Regions from separate parts of the Micromonospora sp. BQ32 genome, predicted to be linked through region 1. Evidence: riboswitches for the same ligand, from Rfam matches in the RefSeq annotation. Region 1 holds a riboswitch; each other region holds the start of a gene.
What was found. Region 1 has a riboswitch for cobalamin ahead of cobN (cobaltochelatase subunit CobN). Riboswitches for the same ligand answer to the same signal wherever they lie in the genome.
Positions count from the first base shown of each region.

Region 2: it holds a riboswitch for cobalamin, as region 1 does, so the genes downstream of both, AC5L30_RS20970 (CbtB domain-containing protein) here and cobN (cobaltochelatase subunit CobN) in region 1, are expected to answer to the same signal.
Region 3: it holds a riboswitch for cobalamin, as region 1 does, so the genes downstream of both, AC5L30_RS20920 (ribonucleoside-diphosphate reductase subunit alpha) here and cobN (cobaltochelatase subunit CobN) in region 1, are expected to answer to the same signal.

Region 1 is NZ_JCADBI010000001.1:580,379-586,833, reverse strand. It holds gene cobN (cobaltochelatase subunit CobN) at 1-1,963, opposite strand, end outside; cobalamin riboswitch at 2,274-2,450, opposite strand; gene AC5L30_RS02520 (hypothetical protein) at 2,688-2,963, opposite strand; gene AC5L30_RS02515 (DUF5919 domain-containing protein) at 3,118-4,011, shown strand; gene AC5L30_RS02510 (inositol monophosphatase family protein) at 4,008-4,838, shown strand; gene AC5L30_RS02505 (hypothetical protein) at 5,002-5,337, opposite strand; gene AC5L30_RS02500 (RNA polymerase sigma factor) at 5,591-6,046, shown strand; gene AC5L30_RS02495 (hypothetical protein) at 6,039-6,455, shown strand, end outside.
Region 2 is NZ_JCADBI010000011.1:59,963-66,417, forward strand. It holds gene AC5L30_RS20960 (ABC transporter permease) at 1-198, opposite strand, end outside; gene AC5L30_RS20965 (amidohydrolase family protein) at 520-1,398, opposite strand; cobalamin riboswitch at 1,674-1,819, shown strand; gene AC5L30_RS20970 (CbtB domain-containing protein) at 1,855-2,058, shown strand; gene AC5L30_RS20975 (CbtA family protein) at 2,049-2,819, shown strand; gene AC5L30_RS20980 (histidine phosphatase family protein) at 2,816-3,412, shown strand; gene AC5L30_RS20985 (MFS transporter) at 3,489-4,991, opposite strand; gene AC5L30_RS20990 (TetR family transcriptional regulator) at 5,300-5,932, shown strand; gene AC5L30_RS20995 (GH92 family glycosyl hydrolase) at 6,013-6,455, opposite strand, start outside.
Region 3 is NZ_JCADBI010000011.1:48,905-55,359, reverse strand. It holds gene tnpB (IS607 family element RNA-guided endonuclease TnpB) at 1-1,261, opposite strand, end outside; partial or broken gene AC5L30_RS20930 (IS607 family transposase) at 1,258-1,831, opposite strand; gene AC5L30_RS20925 (enolase C-terminal domain-like protein) at 1,894-3,291, opposite strand; cobalamin riboswitch at 3,723-3,939, shown strand; gene AC5L30_RS20920 (ribonucleoside-diphosphate reductase subunit alpha) at 4,132-6,450, shown strand.

The DNA.
Region 1 (6,455 bases):
GGATCTGCACGTCCTTGACCTCGCAGAGGTACCCGTCGAGGTGCAGCACAAAGTCGTCGAAGTCGTCCGCGTCCGGCATCGCCTCGGCGTGCAGGTCGTGGTGCAGCTCGGCGGCGCGCACCAGGTCCCAGATCTGGGCCCGCACGGTGGGCACCTTGGCCGGGTCGAGGGCCTGCACGGTCGCGTACTCGTCGAGCAGTTGCTCCAGTTTGGCCAGGTCGCCGTAGGTCTCGGCGCGGGCCATCGGCGGGACCAGGTGGTCGACGACCACGGCGTGTGCCCGCCGCTTGGCCTGGGTGCCCTCGCCGGGGTCGTTGACGATGAACGGGTACACCAGCGGCAGGTCACCGAGGACCGCGTCGGGCGCGCAGTCGGCGGCCAGGCCGAGGCCCTTGCCGGGCAGCCACTCCAGGGTGCCGTGCTTGCCCAGGTGCACCACCGCGTCCGCGCCGAAGCCGCCGTCCGCGACGGGCGCGGTCAACCAGCGGTACGCGGCCAGGTAGTGGTGGCTGGGCGGCAGGTCCGGGTCGTGGTAGATGGCGATCGGGTTCTCCCCGAAGCCGCGGGGTGGCTGGATCAGCAGCACCACGTTGCCGAAGCGCAGCCCGGCGAGCACGATGTCGCCGCCCTCGGTGTACAGCTCGCCGGGCGGCTCACCCCAGTGCTCCCGCATCCGCTCACGCAGCTCGGCCGGGACCTGGTCGAACCAGCGCCGGTACGTCGGCCCCGGTATCCGGGCCTCGGCGGCGGCCAACTGCTCCGGGGTGAGCCACTCCACGTCGTGACCACCGGCGGCGATCAGCGCGTGGATCAGCGCGTCGCCGTCGTCGGGCGGTGGCGCGTCGCCCAGGTGGTAGCCGGCCTCGGCCAGCGCGGCGAACAGCCGGACCGCCGAGGCCGGGGTGTCCAACCCGACGGCGTTACCGACCCGGGAGTGCTTGGTGGGGTACGAGCTGAGCACCACGGCGACCCGCTTGTCGGCGTGCGGCACGTAGCGCAGTCGGGCGTGGCGCACCGCGATCCCGGCGACCCGGGCGGCCCGCTCGGCGTCGGCGGCGTAGACCGAGAGCCCGTCGGCGTCGATCTGCTTGAACGAGAACGGCACGGTGACGATCCGGCCGTCGAACTCGGGGATGGCCACCTGCATGGCGGCGTCCAACGGGGACAGCCCGGCGTCGCTGTCGGCCCACTGCGCGCGGGTGCTGGTGAGGCAGAGCGCCTGGATGACCGGCACGTCGAGGGCGGCCAGGGCGCCGACGTCCCAGGCGTCCTCGTCGCCGCCACCGGAGGCGTCGGCGGCGACCGCACCGCCGGCCGCGAGCACCGTGACCAGCAGGGCGTCACACCGGGCGAAGAGCCCGAGGGGGCCGGCGCCCGCGGTCAGCCCGCGCAGCGAGCCGCAGAAGATCGGCAGCGGGTTGCCGCCGGCTTTGTGGACCGCGTCCGCGAGCACGTCGACGAAGTCGGTGTTGCCGGCGAGGGCGTGCGCCCGGTAGAAGACGATGCCGACGGTGGGCCGGTTCGGGTCGGCGGGGTGTTCGCCGTGCACGCCGTACGCCGGGGTGGGCGCGGGTGGGGCGAACCCCTCGCCGGTGAGCAGCACCGTGTCGGAGAGGAACCGGGCGAGCTGCCCCAGGTTGTCCGGGCCGCCCTCGACCAGGTACGCCAGCGCCTGGGTGACGACGCCGGACGGCACGGTGGAGATGGCCATCAACTCCGCGTCGGGCAGCGCCTCACCGCCGAGCACGACCGTCGGCGCGCCGGTGGCGAGCACCGCGGCGAGGCCGTCCGGCCACGCCTGCCGACCGCCGAGCAGGCGTACGACGACGAGGGCGACTCCGTCGAGCAGGGCGGGCACCTCCTCGGCGGTGACTCGCGCGGGGTTGGCCAACCGGTAGTCGGCGCCGCTGGCGCGGGCGGCCAGCAGGTCGGTGTCGGCGGTGGACAGCAGCAGAATGCGCACGGCAGGCTCCGGAAAGTGACGTCCTGCGCCCAACGGGGGCGACGGGACGATGCGGGTGGGTACGGCGTCAGCCGGTACGACGGCCCGGGTGAACGACACACCGACGCGGGCGTCGGGGCCGGTCAGCGGCGGGCGCCCGGCTCAGCGGTACCGGAAGCCAGCGACCTGGCGCACGCCGCAGCGGCCGGCCCGAGGCGTGCGGGCGCGGCCGGTTCCGGGCGCGGCGCGGCGACCGGCGCACAGGTTATGACGATGATCGTCGATGGGTGAGACGCCGTGCGTCATCGGGTCCTCCTCGGGTGTCCACGCCCTGGGGTACGTCCCGACGGCCGAAGTATCCTGGCTTCCGGATCGACGCTCTCCCCCGGCCTTCCAACCGCAGACACACGGCCGTGACTCACGAGGGGGGATCGCTCCCCGGTGACAGTGGCGGGACCGCGTCGGATTCGCACCGACTTCCTTCACTGCCGTCAGGCCGCGAATGCTGCCACACCGCCGCGCCGCCGGTCAACGCGGACCCCGCTGTCACCCGGCCTCGCTCACCACATTGACCTGCGAAAATATCGGCGCGGGGGGTCGCCTTCCACGACGGCGGGCTGTTGAGCTGGTTGATCCGTGTCGGAACCATCCCATGGCGGGACAGTGCGTGTGCGGTCCCCTTTGGAGCTGATGTCGTAGACGATTCAGCTCCGGCGGGGTTCATCGACGACGCGGTCAGCCTGGGTTACTCGTGCTCAGAGCGGCGCGGCCGGCGGGTCAACGACAGCCAGCCGAGGAAACGTACATGCATCACGGCAGGGTCGGGGCGACCGCCGAGGCTGTACATGTCGTGGATGGCCTCGTTCATGCAGGACGTCAGGTAGAGAGCCAGCGCCAGCGAGTGGCCGTAGAACTCGGCGACGAGATCAAGTTGGGCGCGGGAGCACGGCCACGCGGCGGCGCAGTTGCGGCACAACCAGGCCGGGCGCATGGGTAGGTGCGGACGGGACCGGAGACTCACACCACGACCCTGCTCACCGCAACTGCCACCATCCATCACAGCGGGTGATTCCTCGGCGGATAACTTTCTTCCGCCCTCCGGATGTCCTCCCGGTGCGGCCATCCGGCCACTGGATAAGCTGACCCTCACCCCTTGAGCAGGAAGGGAGCCATCCGTGAGCGTCCGGACAACTACCACGCTTTCTATCTCCGACCTGCTGTGGGACAGCACCGACATGCTTGATGCCTTGGCCGCTCGCGACGTCGCTCAAGTATTCCGCCTCGTCCAGCGAGCCACCCGCGCCAGCCAAACCACCCTCGGTGTCGCCACCGGTCTCAGCCAGGCTCAGGTCAGCGAGATCACCAGCGGTGCCCGCCGGGTCAGCAGCATCGATGTCCTCAACCGCATCTGCACCGGCCTGTCGATGCCGCGCCACGCACGTATGACGCTCCTGCTCGGCGAACGCGACCGGATGCCGGCCGAGCGGGACGTCAGTGGCCCGCAGGCCGCGAAGACTGCGCGGGACCAATGCGCCGATGTCACCGCGATCTATTCCAGCCGCTCAGATTTCCTGGCGGAGCTGCCGCCGCACGTTCTCTTCGACCGTGCCACGGACATCCGGGCGTCCGGCCTGTCGCTCAACCTCATCTGTCAGCAGTACGCCGACAACCGCCTCCTGAAGCTCCTCGCCGCCGGCACCCACCTCCGTTGCCTGTTCCTTGATCCGGCCGGTGAGGCGATCAGGCGGCAGGAGCGTGAGGACGACTATCCGGACGGACACCTGAGCGCTCTCACCGAACTCAACATCCAGAACCTGGCCCGCCGCATTCGTGACCGGCTCCCCGCAGGTGCCCGGGACCACCTCACCATCGGCGTCTACGACGAGTCCGTTCGGGCCAACGTGCTTCTGATCGATGACCGGCTCTGCGTCGTTCAGCACTACCTACCGCAGATGCGGGGCGTCGACTGCCCGACGATGGTCATCGAGCGCAGCGCGGGCCCCTCCGGCCTCTACCCGATATTCGACGCGATGTTCAGCTCGCTCTGGGATCGCAGCCGCCAGCTATGACCGACTACGCCCGCCTCCTTCCCCTCGCACAGGAGGCCGTCGACCTGGCGCAGGATCTGATGCGGACGCTTCAGCCCGGCGCGCTGACCTTCAAGGGTGACCGCGACATGGCTTCCGAGTTGGACTACGCCATCGAGAGGAGGGTTCGCGATCATCTAGCCGCCAAGGCCCCTGACGTCGGGTTCCTCGGCGAGGAGTACGGCAGCAGCGACGACAACAGCACTCTCACCTGGGCACTCGATCCCGTCGACGGCACCGTCAACTTCATCCACGGGTCACCCCTGTGCGCGATCTCCCTCGGTCTCGTCCACGGCGCCGAGGCCGTCCTCGGCGTCATCGACCTTCCCTTCCTCGGCACCCGCTACCACGCCGCCAGGGGACACGGCGCCTACGCCAACAACCGACTCATCCACACCAGCGGGGTCACCGACCTCAAGGACGCCGTGGTCGCCATCGGCGACTACGCGGTCGGCAACGAGGCCAGCCGGAAGAACGCCGAACGACTTGCCATCACCGAGCAGCTCACCCGGCACGTGCAACGAATACGCATGCATGGTTCTGCCGCGATCGACCTCGCCTGGTTGGCTCACGGCAGGATCGACGCGTTCATCATGCTCAACAACAAGCCCTGGGACACCGCCGCTGGCGTCGTCGTCGCCCGCGAGGCTGGTGCCCTGGTCGTCGACGTTGACGGCACGCCGCACAGCGTGGACGCTGTCGCCACGGTCGGCGGCAACAACCTGCTCCTTCCGCCCATCCTCAAGCTCGTTCAGCGATCACTCGCAGGTGCGGAACCCGACCAGGATGGAAGGCCATCGCCGACCTAGCTAGCTGGGCAGTACAGCTAGCGCAACATCTCGCCTTGCCGATCATGGAGTTGTGCTGAGCGACAAAACGGCCTTTCATCTTCAAACTGGGCACCACGCCTCCATGATCGACCTCGACATCGGGGTCAGCCGGCGGCACGGTCATGATCCGCAGAGCCGGCGTTCAGCGGGCGTGGCGTTCCGGGTGGGCCCGGCTCCAGGTCCGCATCCGTTCCGGGTAGCCGGTGCGCGCCGCCTCGTACAGCGGCACCGCGTGCTTGCGGGCGATGGCCCCGGCCGCGCGGGGCGTTCCGGTACGGCGACGGATCCACTCGCCGTCGTGGGCGATCGCCACCACTGTGGTGTCCGTCGCGGTCGTCTCCGGCTCCAGGTAGAACTCCACCCCCCGCCGGGTGGCCACGAACGCCTCCAGCGCCGCGAGGTCGTCGCGGGTCGCCTCCCGGTCCAGCTTCGTCGGGGTCGCCTCGGCACCCCGTGACCGGCGATTGAACCAGCTCATGCCCCACCCCTTCCCTCGACGCCCTCCAGTGCAGCACCGATTCCTGGCAATACGCTGCACGCCGGGTGGGAGACACCTGGCTCGTCCAGGAATCACCGGTGGAACCAACGGCGGGTGGGCGGTGTCATGAGTGTGATCCGAACGGAGGTCTCCCCTGGACAACGACGCGCTCGTCACCCGCGCTCGGGCAGGTGACCTGGAGGCGTACAACCTCCTGGTCGCCCGGCACACCGCGTCCGCGTACCGGACCGCGGTGCTGCTCGGCGCGGGCTCGGACTCCGAGGACGTCATCCAGGAGGCGTTTGTGAAGGCGTACCGGAAGTTGTCCCATTACCGGGGCGAGGCATCCTTCCGGTCGTGGCTGCTCGCGATCGTCGCCAACGAGACCCGCAACCTGCACCGCTCGCGGGGGCGGCGGGACGGGCTCGTCCTGCGGGCGGCGGCAGCGGACCCGGCGCCCGAGATCGTCGAGGACCACGCGGTCGGCGCGGTCCTCGCCGGGGAGCGCCGGGCGTCGCTGGTGCAGGCGCTGCGGCAACTGCCGGTACGGGACCGCGAGGTGATCGTCTGCCGGTTCTTCCTCGATCTCACCGAGGAGGAGACGGTGGCGGCTCTGGGCTGGCCCCGAGGCACGGTGAAGTCGCGTACGTCCCGGGCGCTGGCGAAACTTCGCCACCTGCTCGACCGTGAGGAGGTCCGGCATGGGTGACCTCGAACGGGAACTGCGTGACCTCGCCGCCTGGCTGGACACCCCCGATCCGCCCGACGTGACCGCCCGCGTCCGCGTACGACTCGGCACGCCCGCGCCCCGGCGGCGCCGGTGGCGGTCCCTCGCCGCGGTGGCGCTCGTCACCCTGCTGGTGGCGGTGTTGCCGCCGACGCGGGCCGCGATCGCCGACGTCGTCACGGGGCTGCTGCGCTTCGCCGGAGTCAGCATCGCCACCTCACCCGCCCCGACGCCGCCCGGCGGCACCGCGTCGTCGTTGCCCGGGCAGCGGGCCGTAGCCCTGGACGAGGCCCAACAGGCGGTGCGGTTTCCGATCCGCCTGCCGGCGAGGCTGGGCCCGCCCGAGCAGGTGTTGGTCGCCGACCCGGACACCACGGGCCGGTACCGGGTG
Region 2 (6,455 bases), on a different contig from region 1:
GATCACCGCCGTCTGGGCCCCGATGTTGAAGAGGTTGTCCGCTGTCAGGAAGTAGGGACTCGCGAAGGTCAGGGCGATGAACAGGACGACCAACGCGGTCGCGGCGGTGAACTCGGAGACGGCGTGGGAGATGCGTTCCCGGAACCAGTCGCTGAGTTCACCGCGCTGCGTGCCGGCGGTTGCCTCGACGCTACTCATCGTCGGACCTGACCTCCCCAAGCGTGGCGCCGGCATTCGACGGGGACCCGCCGACGAGCCAAACGCCTGTGAGCGCCCGACCCCGCTCGATGGCAGTGCGCCTAGGTGCCGGCACAACTCCCGGGGAGATAGGTCGGATGTTTCCCACGATCAGGCGTTACCTTGCCACGCATTCACGTATGTTGCCAAGGTCTTGCGAGCATGTTTTGCCATCGTTACCTGCACCCCGGTGACATACGTCTGACCAAACCGACATCGGCTGCCATCCCTAGCATGTTATCGATAACATGCTATGTTCCCAGTCAGGAAGGCGCTGCCGCGTCAGGACGGGGCCAGCCGGTACACCCGGCCGGCGGTCTGCCACCAGATCGCCGCCCGGTCGTCCTCGGACAGCGGAGCCAGCAGGTCACCGACGGCCGTGACCCAGCGGATGTACGAGGTGGCGAGCAGGCACACCGGCCAGTCCGAGCCGAACATCAGCCGATCCGGCCCGAAGACGTCGAGGGCCTCCTCGACCGCCGGCCGCAGGTCCGCCGTCGTCCAGGACGCGCCGTCCACCTCGGTCACCAGCCCGGAGAGCTTCGCCGTCGTGTTGGGCTCAGCCGCGAGCGCCCGTAGGTCATGCCGCCAGTCACCGAGATCGGCGCGCCCGAGCGGGGGTTTGCCGAGGTGGTCGAGGACGAACCGCACCTGGGGCAGGTCACGGACGAGCCGGGTGGCCGCCGGCAGCTGATGGTGGCGCACCAGAAGGTCGAAGGCGAGGCCGGCGGCCCCGACCGCGGCGATGCCGCGCCGCACGTCGGGGCGGTCGAGATAGGACGGGTCGGGCTCGGACTGGACCAGGTGGCGGATCCCGACCAGCCGTTCGCCGCCCCGCGCCCTCCGTAGTCGGTCGAGGCGGCGGTCGACATTGGCGGCGGTGAGGTCGACCCAGCCGACGACCCCGGCGACGAGGGGGTCGTCGGCCGCGATGCCGAGCAGCTCGGGCGTCTCCGACCGAACGGCGACGGACTGCACGACCACGGTCTGGGCGACCCCGGCGGCCCGGGCCGCCGGGGCGAGCTCGACCGGCGTGAAGTCGTCGTCGATCACGGCCATGGTGTGCGGATCGATCCAGGGCTGCGGGTGCCGCGCCCGGACCCAGAGGTGGTGATGCGCGTCGACGATGCCCGGTCGCCGCGCGACCTCGCCGGTCGTCACCGGACCCCGTCCTGGCGCGTTCTCGTCCACCCCACACCCCGCCCAGCCGCTGATCGAACCCTCCAAGTCGACCCGGAGCCACAGAGCCGATCTGGCAGGTTGACCATGTTAGCGGTAACAGGCTGTTCCCAAGTCGCGGAACGCGCGCCACAATCGGCCGCCGGCAGTGTCACCTTTTGGTCTGACGAATCCGCCGGCACCGTGCGGCTGGTCCGGCTCACTGACCGACCGGTGGGGGACGCGTGCGGGGCGTGGGGTCCGGGTTGACCGTCTGAGGTGGCACCGATACCGTCGACCCACTATCTGCGGCGACGCGAGGGAAGCCGGTGTGAATCCGGCGCGGTCGCGCCACTGTGAGCGGTTCCCCAACCACAACTGGGGGCCGCGAGCCAGGACGCTCGGTCGTCCGCAGCCTTGCGATGGGGACGCGTCATCCCTGGGGAGGTTCGTGTATTCATGTCTAGCTCCGCTTCCAGCCAGCCGGTGGTGCACCCCGCTGGCAGTGCACGTCTGCTGTGGACGGCTCTGGCGACCGTTGCCGTGCTCGCCCTGCTTGCCTACCTCGTCGCCTTCGACCAGGGGGCGGTGTCGCGCAGCGGGATGTACCTGCACGAGTTGATGCACGACGGCCGGCACCTGCTGGGTGTCCCGTGCCACTGAACACCACCACCGCTCCCCCGTTCGTCGCCGTCCTCGTTCGCGGGCTGCTCGCCGGCCTGATCGCCGGCCTGCTCGCCGGGGCGTTCGCGTACGTCGCTGGCGAACCGCACGTCGAGGCGGCCATCGCCATCGAGGAGGCGGCGACGCACGCCGAGCCTGCCGCTGGTGCGCACGATCACGAGGACGCTCTGGTCAGCCGGACAGGTCAGCGCGGCGGCCTGTTCCTGGCCACCGCCCTGTTCGGGGCCGCGATGGGTGGCCTGCTCGCCACGGCGTACGTCCTGCTGTCCCGTCGGCGGCGCGGCGACGACGACGGGCGGTCGGGCCTGCTGCTGGCCGGCGCGGCGCTGCTCGGCGCGGTGATCGTGCCGTTCCTCAAGTACCCGGCGAACCCGCCGGCGGTCGGCGACCCGGCCACCATCGACCAACGGACCGTCACCTACCTGTTGATGGTGGTGCTGGGGCTGGTGGCCGTGTGGGCCGGCTCGCTGGGCTACCGGTCGGTCGGCGCCCAGGCGCCGCCGTGGCTGCGCGCCGCCGCGGCCGTGGGCGGGTTCCTGCTGGTCACGGCAGTGGCGTACGTGGTGATGCCATCCTTCCAGGAGGTTCCGGCGGACTTCCCCGCGACCCTGCTGTGGAATTTCCGGCTGGCCTCGCTCGGCACCCAGGTCGTGCTCTGGACCGGCATCGGCCTGCTGTTCGCGGCTCTGATGCACCACGAGCGGCGACGCCGGGCCGGCACCGCGCTGCCGAGCACGTGACCCACACCAGCCTTCGGCTGGTCGCCCACGGTCACACCGCCGCTCTGCGCCGGGCCCGCTTCGGCGGCACCGACGACAGCCTGGACGAGGGTGGCCTGCGTGCCGCCCTCGCCCAGGCCCACCCGCGTCCGGACCGGCGTGGGCACCTCGGCGTGAACGACACCTGCCTGTCCAGCCCGGCGGCAGCGGCCCGGCAGACCGCCGACGCCTTCGATCTGCTGCCGACGATCGAGACGGCGTTGGCCGACTGTGACTACGGCGACTGGTCCGGCCGGTCGCTTGACGAGATCGCCGAGACGCACCCGCGGGCGCTGCGTGACTGGCTGTCCACACCGGACTCCGCGCCGCACGGCGGCGAGTCCGTCACGGCCGTACGGGATCGGGTCGGAAGCTGGCTGGACGAGCAGCGCGGCGCCGGTCGACGCATCATCGCCGTCACTCACCCACTGGTGATCCGGGTCGCGGTTGTGCACGTCCTCGGTCTGCCGACGGCGGCATACCGGCAGGTGGACGTGGAGCCGTTGGCGATCGTCCGGCTCACCAGCCAGGGCACGCGCTGGCAGCTCCGCCTGGGCGCACCGCGCGCAGCGTGAGGTCGCGCCAACCGCGCGGGCCGCGCCCACCAGAGGTGGACACGGCCCGCGCGGATGAGCACCGGTCAGCGTCTGCTCAGTGGTGCCGGTGGGACAGGTGCAGCTCGACCGGCTCGGGCGGAAGGTCGTCCACCCCGGCGGCGACGGCCTGTTCGTGGCGACGACGCGCCGACGGCAGGGCGAGTGCCGCGAAGACGGCCAGGACCGCAACGCCGGCGCACACCCAGAAGCCGGCGGTGAACGCGGTGTCGGTGGGCAGACCCTGAGGGGTGCTGTTCGACGTGATGACGGCCGCCACGACCGCCGCGCCGATGCTGCTGCCGATGGTCCGTGCGATGGTGTTGACGCCGCTCGCCTCGCCGGTCTGCCCGGCCGGGACGCTCTCGATGATGGCGTTGGACATCGCCGCGAACGCCAGGCCGATGCCGGCACCGGTGAGCACCCCGGAGAGCAGCACCTGCCAGGTCGCGCCGTGCGCGAGCGCCGGCAGCGCGAATGCGACGACGACCGCGACCGTGCCGAGGAACATCGGAACCTTGGGACCGAAGCGGCGGTCCAGCAGACCCGCGAGGGGACCGAAGACCACCATCATGAGGACGGTGGGCAGCAGGAACAGTCCCGCCTGGGACACCGTTTTGCCGAACCCGTAGCCGGTGGCCGCGGGAAGTTGCAGCAGGGTCGGTACGAGCACGAACGTCCCGAACATCGCGAAGCCGAGGATCAGGGCGACGAGGTCGGTGGCCCAGACACCGCGAATCCGCATCAGACGCATGTCGATGAGCGGCTCGCGTACCCGAAGCTCGACCCGGACGAACACCACCATCGCGACCGCCCCGAGCACGAACAGGCCGACGGTCTTCGGCTCGGTCCAGCCCCAGCCCTGCCCTTTGCTCACGGCCAGCAGCAGCGAGACCAGCGACACCGACAGGACGGCCGCGCCGAGCATGTCGAGCCGCCCGGGCGTGCGGACCCGCGACTCGGGCATCCCGAAGATCGCGCCGAGCAACGCGACGACGACGAGGACCAGCGGCAGCCAGAACAGCCAGTGCCACGACAGGTGCTCCACGATCGGGCCTGCGGCCACGATGCCGACACCGGCGCCGACCCCGAAGATCGCCGACAGCAGGCCGACGGTGACCCCGACCTTCTCGCGGGGCAGTTGGTCGCGGACGATGCCGATCGACAGCGGCAGGATCGCTCCGGCGGCTCCCTGTAGCGCCCGCGCGACGATCAGCACGGTCAGGTTGGGCGCCAGGGCGGCGAGCAGGGTGCCTGCGGCGAGGGCCGCGAGGACGCCGATGAGGACCCGACGCTTGCCGACCATGTCACCGAGACGTCCGAGAATGGGCGTCAGCACCGAGGCGGCCAACAGGTACGCCGTGAGCACCCAACTGATGTCTCCGGTCGAGACGCCCAGGTCCCTTCCGATGGTCGACAGCGCGGGCGCCACCAGCGACTGCAGCACCGCGAACGCCAGGCCGCCCAGCGAGAGGTACAGCACCAGAAGGGTGCTGTTGGCGCGCGGGGCGGCGCTGGGCGCGGAGCCGAGGTGGGTCGACTCCTCGATGGTGTGGGTCATGAGATCCCCGAACTAGATGTAAACGTTTGCTGACTTAGCCAGTATGCGCAGCCGGGGAGGCATGTCAACAGTCGTTTACGTCACCCTCGGCCGCACCGGAGGTTGCGGCCGCCGGAAAGTCAACATATGTTTACTTGCGGGCGGGTGACGACCGGTGGCGCGGTCTGGAGAGCGATACCTCAGCGGTATAGATATGACCCGGTGGTATATCGCCGGAGAGCACCACCGTTGCCAGCGATGTCCTCGCCGCCGGGCTGCCCGACTGCTGACAGCACCGCCACCGAGCCAGAACGAAGGAGGGACGCGTCGTGACAGCAGAACCGCCTGTCCCCACGACCAGCAACACCGCTGGCGAACCGGCCCAGCGTCGCCGGCGGGACGCGGCCGAGACCCGGCAGCTGCTGCTCGACGCCGCGCGCCAGCGCTTCGCCCGGGACGGCTACGCGGCCACCACCGTCCGGGACATCGCCGACGACGCGGGCGTCAACGTGGCGCTCATCAGTCGCTACTTCACGTCGAAGGAGGGCCTGTTCGAGGCGTGCCTGCGGGCGGCCGGTGACGAGCTGCGCAGAACGACCGGTCAGACGCCGGCCGACCGGATGCCCGAGGCCATCGCCCGGCACATCGCCGACCTCGGCGCGGCGGGCCTGTCGAGCCAGCTCTCACTGCTGTTGCGGTCATCCGGGGACGCGGGCGCCGACGAGATCCGGCGCGGCGTCCTGGTCCGTTCCAGCGAACAATTGGCGGCGGCTCGCGGGTGGCGTCCCGGCGAACCGGGCAGCGAACAGCTCCTGCTCCGCGCGCAGATGGCCCTCGCCGCCGGCATCGGAGTCGCGGTGCTGCGCTCGTCGATCCAGCTGGAACCGCTGAGTTCCGCCACCGAACAGGACCTGGTCGGGCCGCTGCGCGACCTGGTCGACGCGCTGCTGCCACCGCATTGAGAGCTGATCATTTCCACGCGGCGTGGGGCGGGCCGTGATCACGGCCCGCCCCACGCGGCTGCGCTGTCCCCGGCTCGGTACTAGCCGGTGACGGTGAACGGTCGGGACACCTTCGTCACCGACGTCGCGCCGTTCAGCGTGACGCTGGTCGCGCCCGCCTTCGCCGCACCCGGAACGCTGACCGTCGCGCCGGAGATGACGCCGTCACCGTTCGCGCGCACGGTGCTGACCGCGAACCCGGTTCCGAACGCGATGGTGACCGTCTCGTTCGGCGCGAACCCGGAACCGTCGACCATGATCGACGTACCGCGCGGCCCCGAGGTGGTCAACAGCGCCACCCGCGGCTGGTAGGTCCGCGCCTCCGGCTCCCCGGTCACCTGAACGGTGGCCGTGGCCGGCGTACGCGAGGACGCGCCCGTCGCGGTGACCGCGTACCGGCCGGGCTGCGCGTCACCGGAGGTCGGCACCGAGGCACGAACTGTTCCCGTCGCGGAGGCCGCGACCTTCATGGCCCGGCCCGGGT
Region 3 (6,455 bases), on a different contig from region 1:
TCTTCTGGTCGGCTCCACGTGCTGCCACCGAGCCACTCCCGGCGGTGTTCAGCTCAGCCGCCAGGGCGGCCAGATTGAGTGCGGCGTTGCGGTCACGGTCGATGACCAGGCCGCACGCCGCACAGTCGTACCCACGCTCGTGCAGGGCGAGCTTGGCTTTCACCGCACCGCAACCCGAGCAGGTTTTCGAGGACGGATACCAGCGGTCGGCCACGAGCAACCGGCCACCGTTCCACCCGGTCTTGTATGCCAGCTGACGGCGGATCTCGGCGAACCCGGCATCAGCGATGTGCCGGGCCAGCCGCCGGTTACGCAGCATGCCCGCGACGTTCAGGTCTTCGACAACGATGCTGCCGTGTTCGCGCGCCAGCCTTGTGGTGAGCTTGTGCAGCCCGTCGCGGCGCAGGTTCGCGACTCGCGCATGGGCACGACCAAGCCGGTCCGAGGCGCGTCGCCAGCGGTTCGAGGGGCGGCAGCCGGTGCGCCGGTCGGGGCCGGACTTCCGCGACGACGCCCGACCGAGAGCCCGCAGTCGGGCCTGCGCCGCGACGAGGTGGCGCGGATTGTCGACCCGCTCTCCGGTGGACAACACCGCAAGGTATTTGATTCCGACATCTACACCCACCACCGAGGCGGGCCGGGCCGGTTGCCGTTCGGCCCGCTGCACCTCGACGGTGAACGAGACATGCCACCGTCCGCCGTCGCGGCGCACGGTCGCGGACATGATCCGTGCGGTGCCGCACTCGACACGGCGGGCGAGCTTGCGGGCGGATTCGTGCAGCTTCAACCGACCCAGCCTCGGCAGCACGACGTGCCGGCGGTCGGGCTCGACGCGGATCGCGCCGGTGGTGAACCGCACCGACGGTGTGCCACGGCGGCGGGACTTGAAGCGGGGGAAACCGACCGGCCTCCCGGCCCGCCCGCCGCTGCGGGAGTCAGCCCAATTCTTCAGGCCACGGGCGAGAGCATCCAGGCCGGTGTTGAACGCTTCTTTCGACACCTCACCCCACGACGGCGCCGCATCAGCCTTCGCGGCATTCCACGCCTTACGCAGCCCGGCGAGCGACCACGGCAGAGACGGCGTCAGCACCTCATCCGGCACACCATAGGAGCGCTCCGCCGCGCGCTGGCCCATGACCGCCTTGACCCGGGCGAGCGCCCAGTTGTGCGCCACCCGCGCAGCCCCGACGTGCGCCCTCACGGCGCGTTCCTGCCCCGGGGTCAGGTCGAGGGCAAACCGGTACGCCTGGACCGTCCTCATATCAGGTCCCCGGTGACCGCCTCGACCGCACGGCGCACACGGCCTGCGGCGGCGTGACGGCCGTACAGGCGGGCACACAGCGAGGTCAGGATCTCAGACACGTCACGCATAAGGTCGTCGTTGACCTCCGCCGAGTCTATGACCAGCAGTTGGGGCCCCTGCGCGGACAGCGCAGCCTCAACGTGCTCGATTCCGAATCGGGCGAACCGGTCCCGGTGCTCGACCGCGATGGCCGACACAGCCGGGTCACGCAACAAGAGGAGCTGTTCGCAGTGCCCGTTGAGCGCTGAGCCGACCTCGGTCACCACCCGATCGACGGCAAAGCGCTGACCGGTAGCCCACAAAGTCACCCGGGCGACCTGCCGGTCCACGTCCGGCTCCTGGTCGGCCGAGGGCACTTGGTCGTACACCACAACCTGCCCAGCGCACGGCGCCGCGCCGGTCAATGGCTCACCGACCATGATCAGCCGGCCGAGCCGGTAGGAAGGAACGGGCAGCGTTCCCGACTCGTACCCGCCGCGCGGTCGCGTGCGAGATACCGGTAGCCGCCGCCCACTCCTTCAAGTTCACACCGCCACTTTAGACAACTTCTGAGCACTCCTGATCGCCAGCGCGCCAGCAGTTGCTGCCCCCTAGCGGCCGGCGGGGGTGGCCTTCCCACCCGCGATCACGTACGCCGCCTCCGGAGATGACACGGTAGTCGGGTCTGTCGCCGCCCAGTAGTGGCCGTCGGGGAACCGGTAGAGCGCGACCGACTCGGGACGCATCCGGGTGGAGTAGCCGGGCTGGCTGGGCAGGACGTATCCGCTGCCCGAGCCGGTGTCGCGGATGATGCACGGATCGGTGAAGTGCTCGTGCAGGTGGTCGACGAACTCGGTGACCCGGTCGGTGAGATCTCCCGAGATCGCGACGTAGTCGAGCACCGACACGTGTTGGACCATCTCGCACAGCCCCACGCCGCCGGCGTGCGGGCACACCGGGACGTCGAACTTCGCGGCGAGCAGCAGCACGGCGACGATCTCGTTGATGCTGGCCAGCCTGCCGGTGTCCAGCTGGCAGAAGTCGATGGCCTCGGCTTGGAACAGCTGCTTGAACATCACCCGGTTGTGGCAGTGCTCGCCGGTGGCGACGCCGATCGGGGCGACGGCACGGCGGACGGCCGCGTGGCCCAGGATGTCGTCGGGGCTGGTCGGCTCCTCGATCCACAGTGGCCTGAACTGGGCGAGGGCGGTGACCCAGTCGATGGCCTGGCCGACGTCCCACACCTGGTTGGCGTCGATCATCAGGTTGCGATCCGGCCCGAGGATCTCCCGCGCGATCGCGCATCGGCGGATGTCGTCGTCGAGGTTGGCGCCCACCTTGAGCTTGACGTAGCCGTAGCCGGTGTCCACCGCCTCCTGACACAGCCGGCGTAGCTTGTCGTCGCCGTAGCCGAGCCAGCCCGCCGAGGTGGTGTAGGCGGGGTAGCCGGTCCGGTCGAGCTCGGCGAGGCGGGCGGCCTTCGTGCCCTCCTTGGCCCGCAGGATGGCCAGCGCCTCGTCCCGGGTCAGCGCGTCGGACAGGTAGCGCAGGTCCGCGATGTCGACGAGCTGCTCGGGGGACATGTCGACGAGCAGCCGCCACAGCGGCTTGTCGGCGACCCGGGCGACCAGGTCCCACGACGCGTTCAACACGGCCGCCAGTGACAGGTGGACGACGCCCTTCTCGGGGCCGAGCCAGCGCAGCTGGGAGTCGGAGGTGAGCAGGCGGTAGACCGCGCCCATGTCCGCTGCCATCGTCGCCACGTCCAGGCCCACGAGGCGCTGTGCCTGGTGGACCGCCGCCGCCGCGACGATGTCGTTGCCCCGGCCGATGGTGAAGGTGAGGCCGTGCCCCGCGAGCGGCGCGCCGACGCCGTCGACGCCGTCGGTGTGCAGGATGACGTAGGCCGCCGAGTAGTCGCCGTCCTTGTTCATGGCGTCTGACCCGTCAGCGGTCAGGGAGGTGGGGAAGCGGACGTCTTCGACGGTGACGGCAGTGATCTGCGGCATGCGCTCCTCGCCCGGCTAGGCTAAAGATCAGATGATCACTGGGAGTATACGGACGGCTGCTCCAGCACGTCAACGATGTCGATCACCGTTGGACCGCAGACATATGATGTATACCGCGTCGCGTCGATCCACCTTGCCGCCCATCGTGCCGGTTGGCGGGCGCGGGCGGTGGCGAAGGTGGGCCCTGAAGGTTGGATGTTGAACCGCGCCGGGAGGGCATTGACGGCGGCTTATGGGCTCGACGTGCGGCGTCATTGCCTCGATACATCAAATCTTTGTCGATTGTCCACACCCGTGCGGAGGGCCCGGTCCCCGTTGCCTGACGTCGGCCGGCGCGGCGTGGTCCACACTTTGGTGACGGTGGTCACCGAGCGGCCGCCGACACGCCCGAGACCGACATGTGGGGTGTGACAACGGCTCCGTCCCTATATATGGTGTCGAGCGCAGCTGGTTCGGCCGCTCATCCAGAGCGGTCGAGGCAACAGGGAACCCGGTGGAAATCCGGGACTGTCCCGCAGCGGTGAGTGGGAACGACCGCCGTCATCAGCACTGGGCCACCAACCGGCCTGGGAAGCGACGGCCAGTAGGAGACCGGCGAGCCCGGTCGTGCCCGCGAGTCCGAAGACCTGCCAGCGCGCCGCGTACCCGCACCCGGGTGGGCGGCGGTCCGAGGCCGCGTGGGACGGCTGACGCCCCCTGACCCACGCCGGGCTGGCGTGGCGTCCGCCGGTGTCTGTCTCCTCACGTCCGGGCCATGAGGTCTCGAACTCCGAGGAGCGAGTGGTGACAGTCACCGAGGTAGTCCCGGCCAGCGGCGACGCGACAGTGCGGCGCACACCGATGCAGGTCCGCAAGCGCGACGGCGGCACCGAACCCGTGGACGTGAACAAGATCGTCCGAGCGGTCGAGCGGTGGGCCGACGACCTGACCGACGTCGACCCGATGCGGGTGGCCACCCGCACCATCAGCGGCCTCTACGACGGCGCGACCACCGCCGAACTGGACCGGCTGTCCATCCAGACCGCGGCCGAGATGATCGGTGAGGAGCCGCAGTACTCGCGCCTCGCCGCGCGGCTGCTGGCCGGCTACGTCGACAAGGAGGTGCGTCGACAGGGCATCACCTCGTTCAGCGCCGCGGTCCGGGTCGGCCACGCCGAGGGCCTGATCGGTGACGACACCGCCGCGTTCGTCGCCGCGCACGCCACGACGCTCGACCAGGCCGTCGACGTGAACGGCGACCGCAGGTTCGAGTACTTCGGCCTGCGCACGGTGTACGACCGCTACCTGCTGCGCCACCCCACCAGCCGACTGGTGCTGGAGACCCCGCAGTACTGGCTGCTGCGGGTGGCCTGCGGCCTGTCCCGGACGGCGGACGAGGCGGTCGACTTCTACCGGCTGATGTCGAGCCTGGCCTACCTGCCCAGCTCACCGACCTTGTTTAACTCCGGGACCCGGCACACCCAGATGTCCTCCTGCTACCTGGTCGACTCCCCGCTCGACGAGCTGGACTCGATCTACCAGCGGTACGCCCAGGTCGCCAACCTGTCCAAGTTCGCCGGTGGCATCGGCATCGCGTACTCCCGGGTCCGCTCCCGGGGAGCGCTGATCCGGGGCACGAACGGGCAGTCAAACGGGATCGTGCCGTGGCTGCGCACGCTCGACGCGAGCGTCGCCGCGGTCAACCAGGGTGGCCGGCGCAAGGGCGCGGCCTGCGTCTACCTGGAACCGTGGCACCCGGACATCGAGGAGTTCCTGCAACTGCGGGACAACACCGGCGAGGACGCCCGGCGCACTCACAACCTCAACCTGGCCAACTGGATCCCGGACGAGTTCATGCGCCGGGTCGAGGCCGACGAGCCGTGGTCGCTGTTCGACCCGCACGAGGTGCCCGAACTGCCCGACCTGTGGGGGGAGCGGTTCGACGCCGCATACCGGCAGGCCGAGGCGCAGGGTCGCTACGTGCGGCAGGTCCCGGCACGGGAGCTGTACGGGAAGATGATGCGGACCCTCGCCCAGACCGGCAACGGGTGGATGACCTTCAAGGACGCCGCCAACCGACTCTGCAACCAGACCGCCGAGCCGGGCAACGTGGTGCACCTGTCCAACCTCTGCACCGAGATCGTCGAGGTGTCCAGCGACGCCGAGACCGCCGTGTGCAACCTCGGCTCGGTGAACCTCGCCGCCCATCTCACCGACGGCGGCATCGACTGGGAGCGGCTGCGCGCCACGGTGCGGACCGCGGTGACCTTCCTCGACCGGGTCATCGACATCAACTACTACCCGACCGCGCAGGCGGCGGCGAGCAACCCCCGCTGGCGGCCGGTCGGGCTCGGGCTGATGGGCCTACAGGACGTCTTCTTCGCGCTGCGGCTGCCGTTCGACTCGCCGGCTGCCCGGGAGCTGTCCACCCGGATCAGCGAGGAGCTGTACCTGACTGCGCTGGAGACCTCCGCCGACCTGGCGCGCGACTTCGGCGCGCATCCGGCGTACCCGCAGACCCGGGCCGCGCGGGGCCAGCTCCAGCCCGACCTGTGGGGCGTCGAGGGTACGCAGACCGCACGGTGGGACGCGCTGCGCGAGCGGGTCGAGGCGTACGGGCTGCGCAACTCCTTGCTGGTGGCGGTCGCGCCGACCGCGACCATCGCCTCGATCGCCGGGTGTTACGAGTGCATCGAGCCGCAGGTGTCCAACCTGTTCAAGCGCGAGACCCTGTCGGGGGAGTTCCTCCAGGTCAACACCGCGCTGGTACGCGAGCTGAAGGCCCGCGGCCTGTGGACCGAGCGGATCCGGTCGGCGATCAAGCGGGCGGAGGGGTCGGTGCAGGACATCGCCGAGCTGCCGGCCGGCGTACGGGAGCTGTTCCGGACCGCCTGGGAGCTGCCGCAGCGGGCGCTGATCGACCTGGCCGCCGCCCGCGCCCCGTTCATCGACCAGTCCCAGTCGCTGAACCTGTTCCTGGCCGCACCGACCATCGGCAAGCTCTCCTCGATGTACCTGTACGCCTGGAAGGCCGGGCTGAAGACCACCTACTACCTGCGTTCGCGCCCGGCCACGCGGATCCAGCAGGCCACCGTCAGCGCTGTCGCACCCGTCGTCGTCGACGCGGACGCGCTGGCCTGCTCGCTGGAGAACCCCGAGTCGTGCGAGGCCTGCCAGTGACCGCC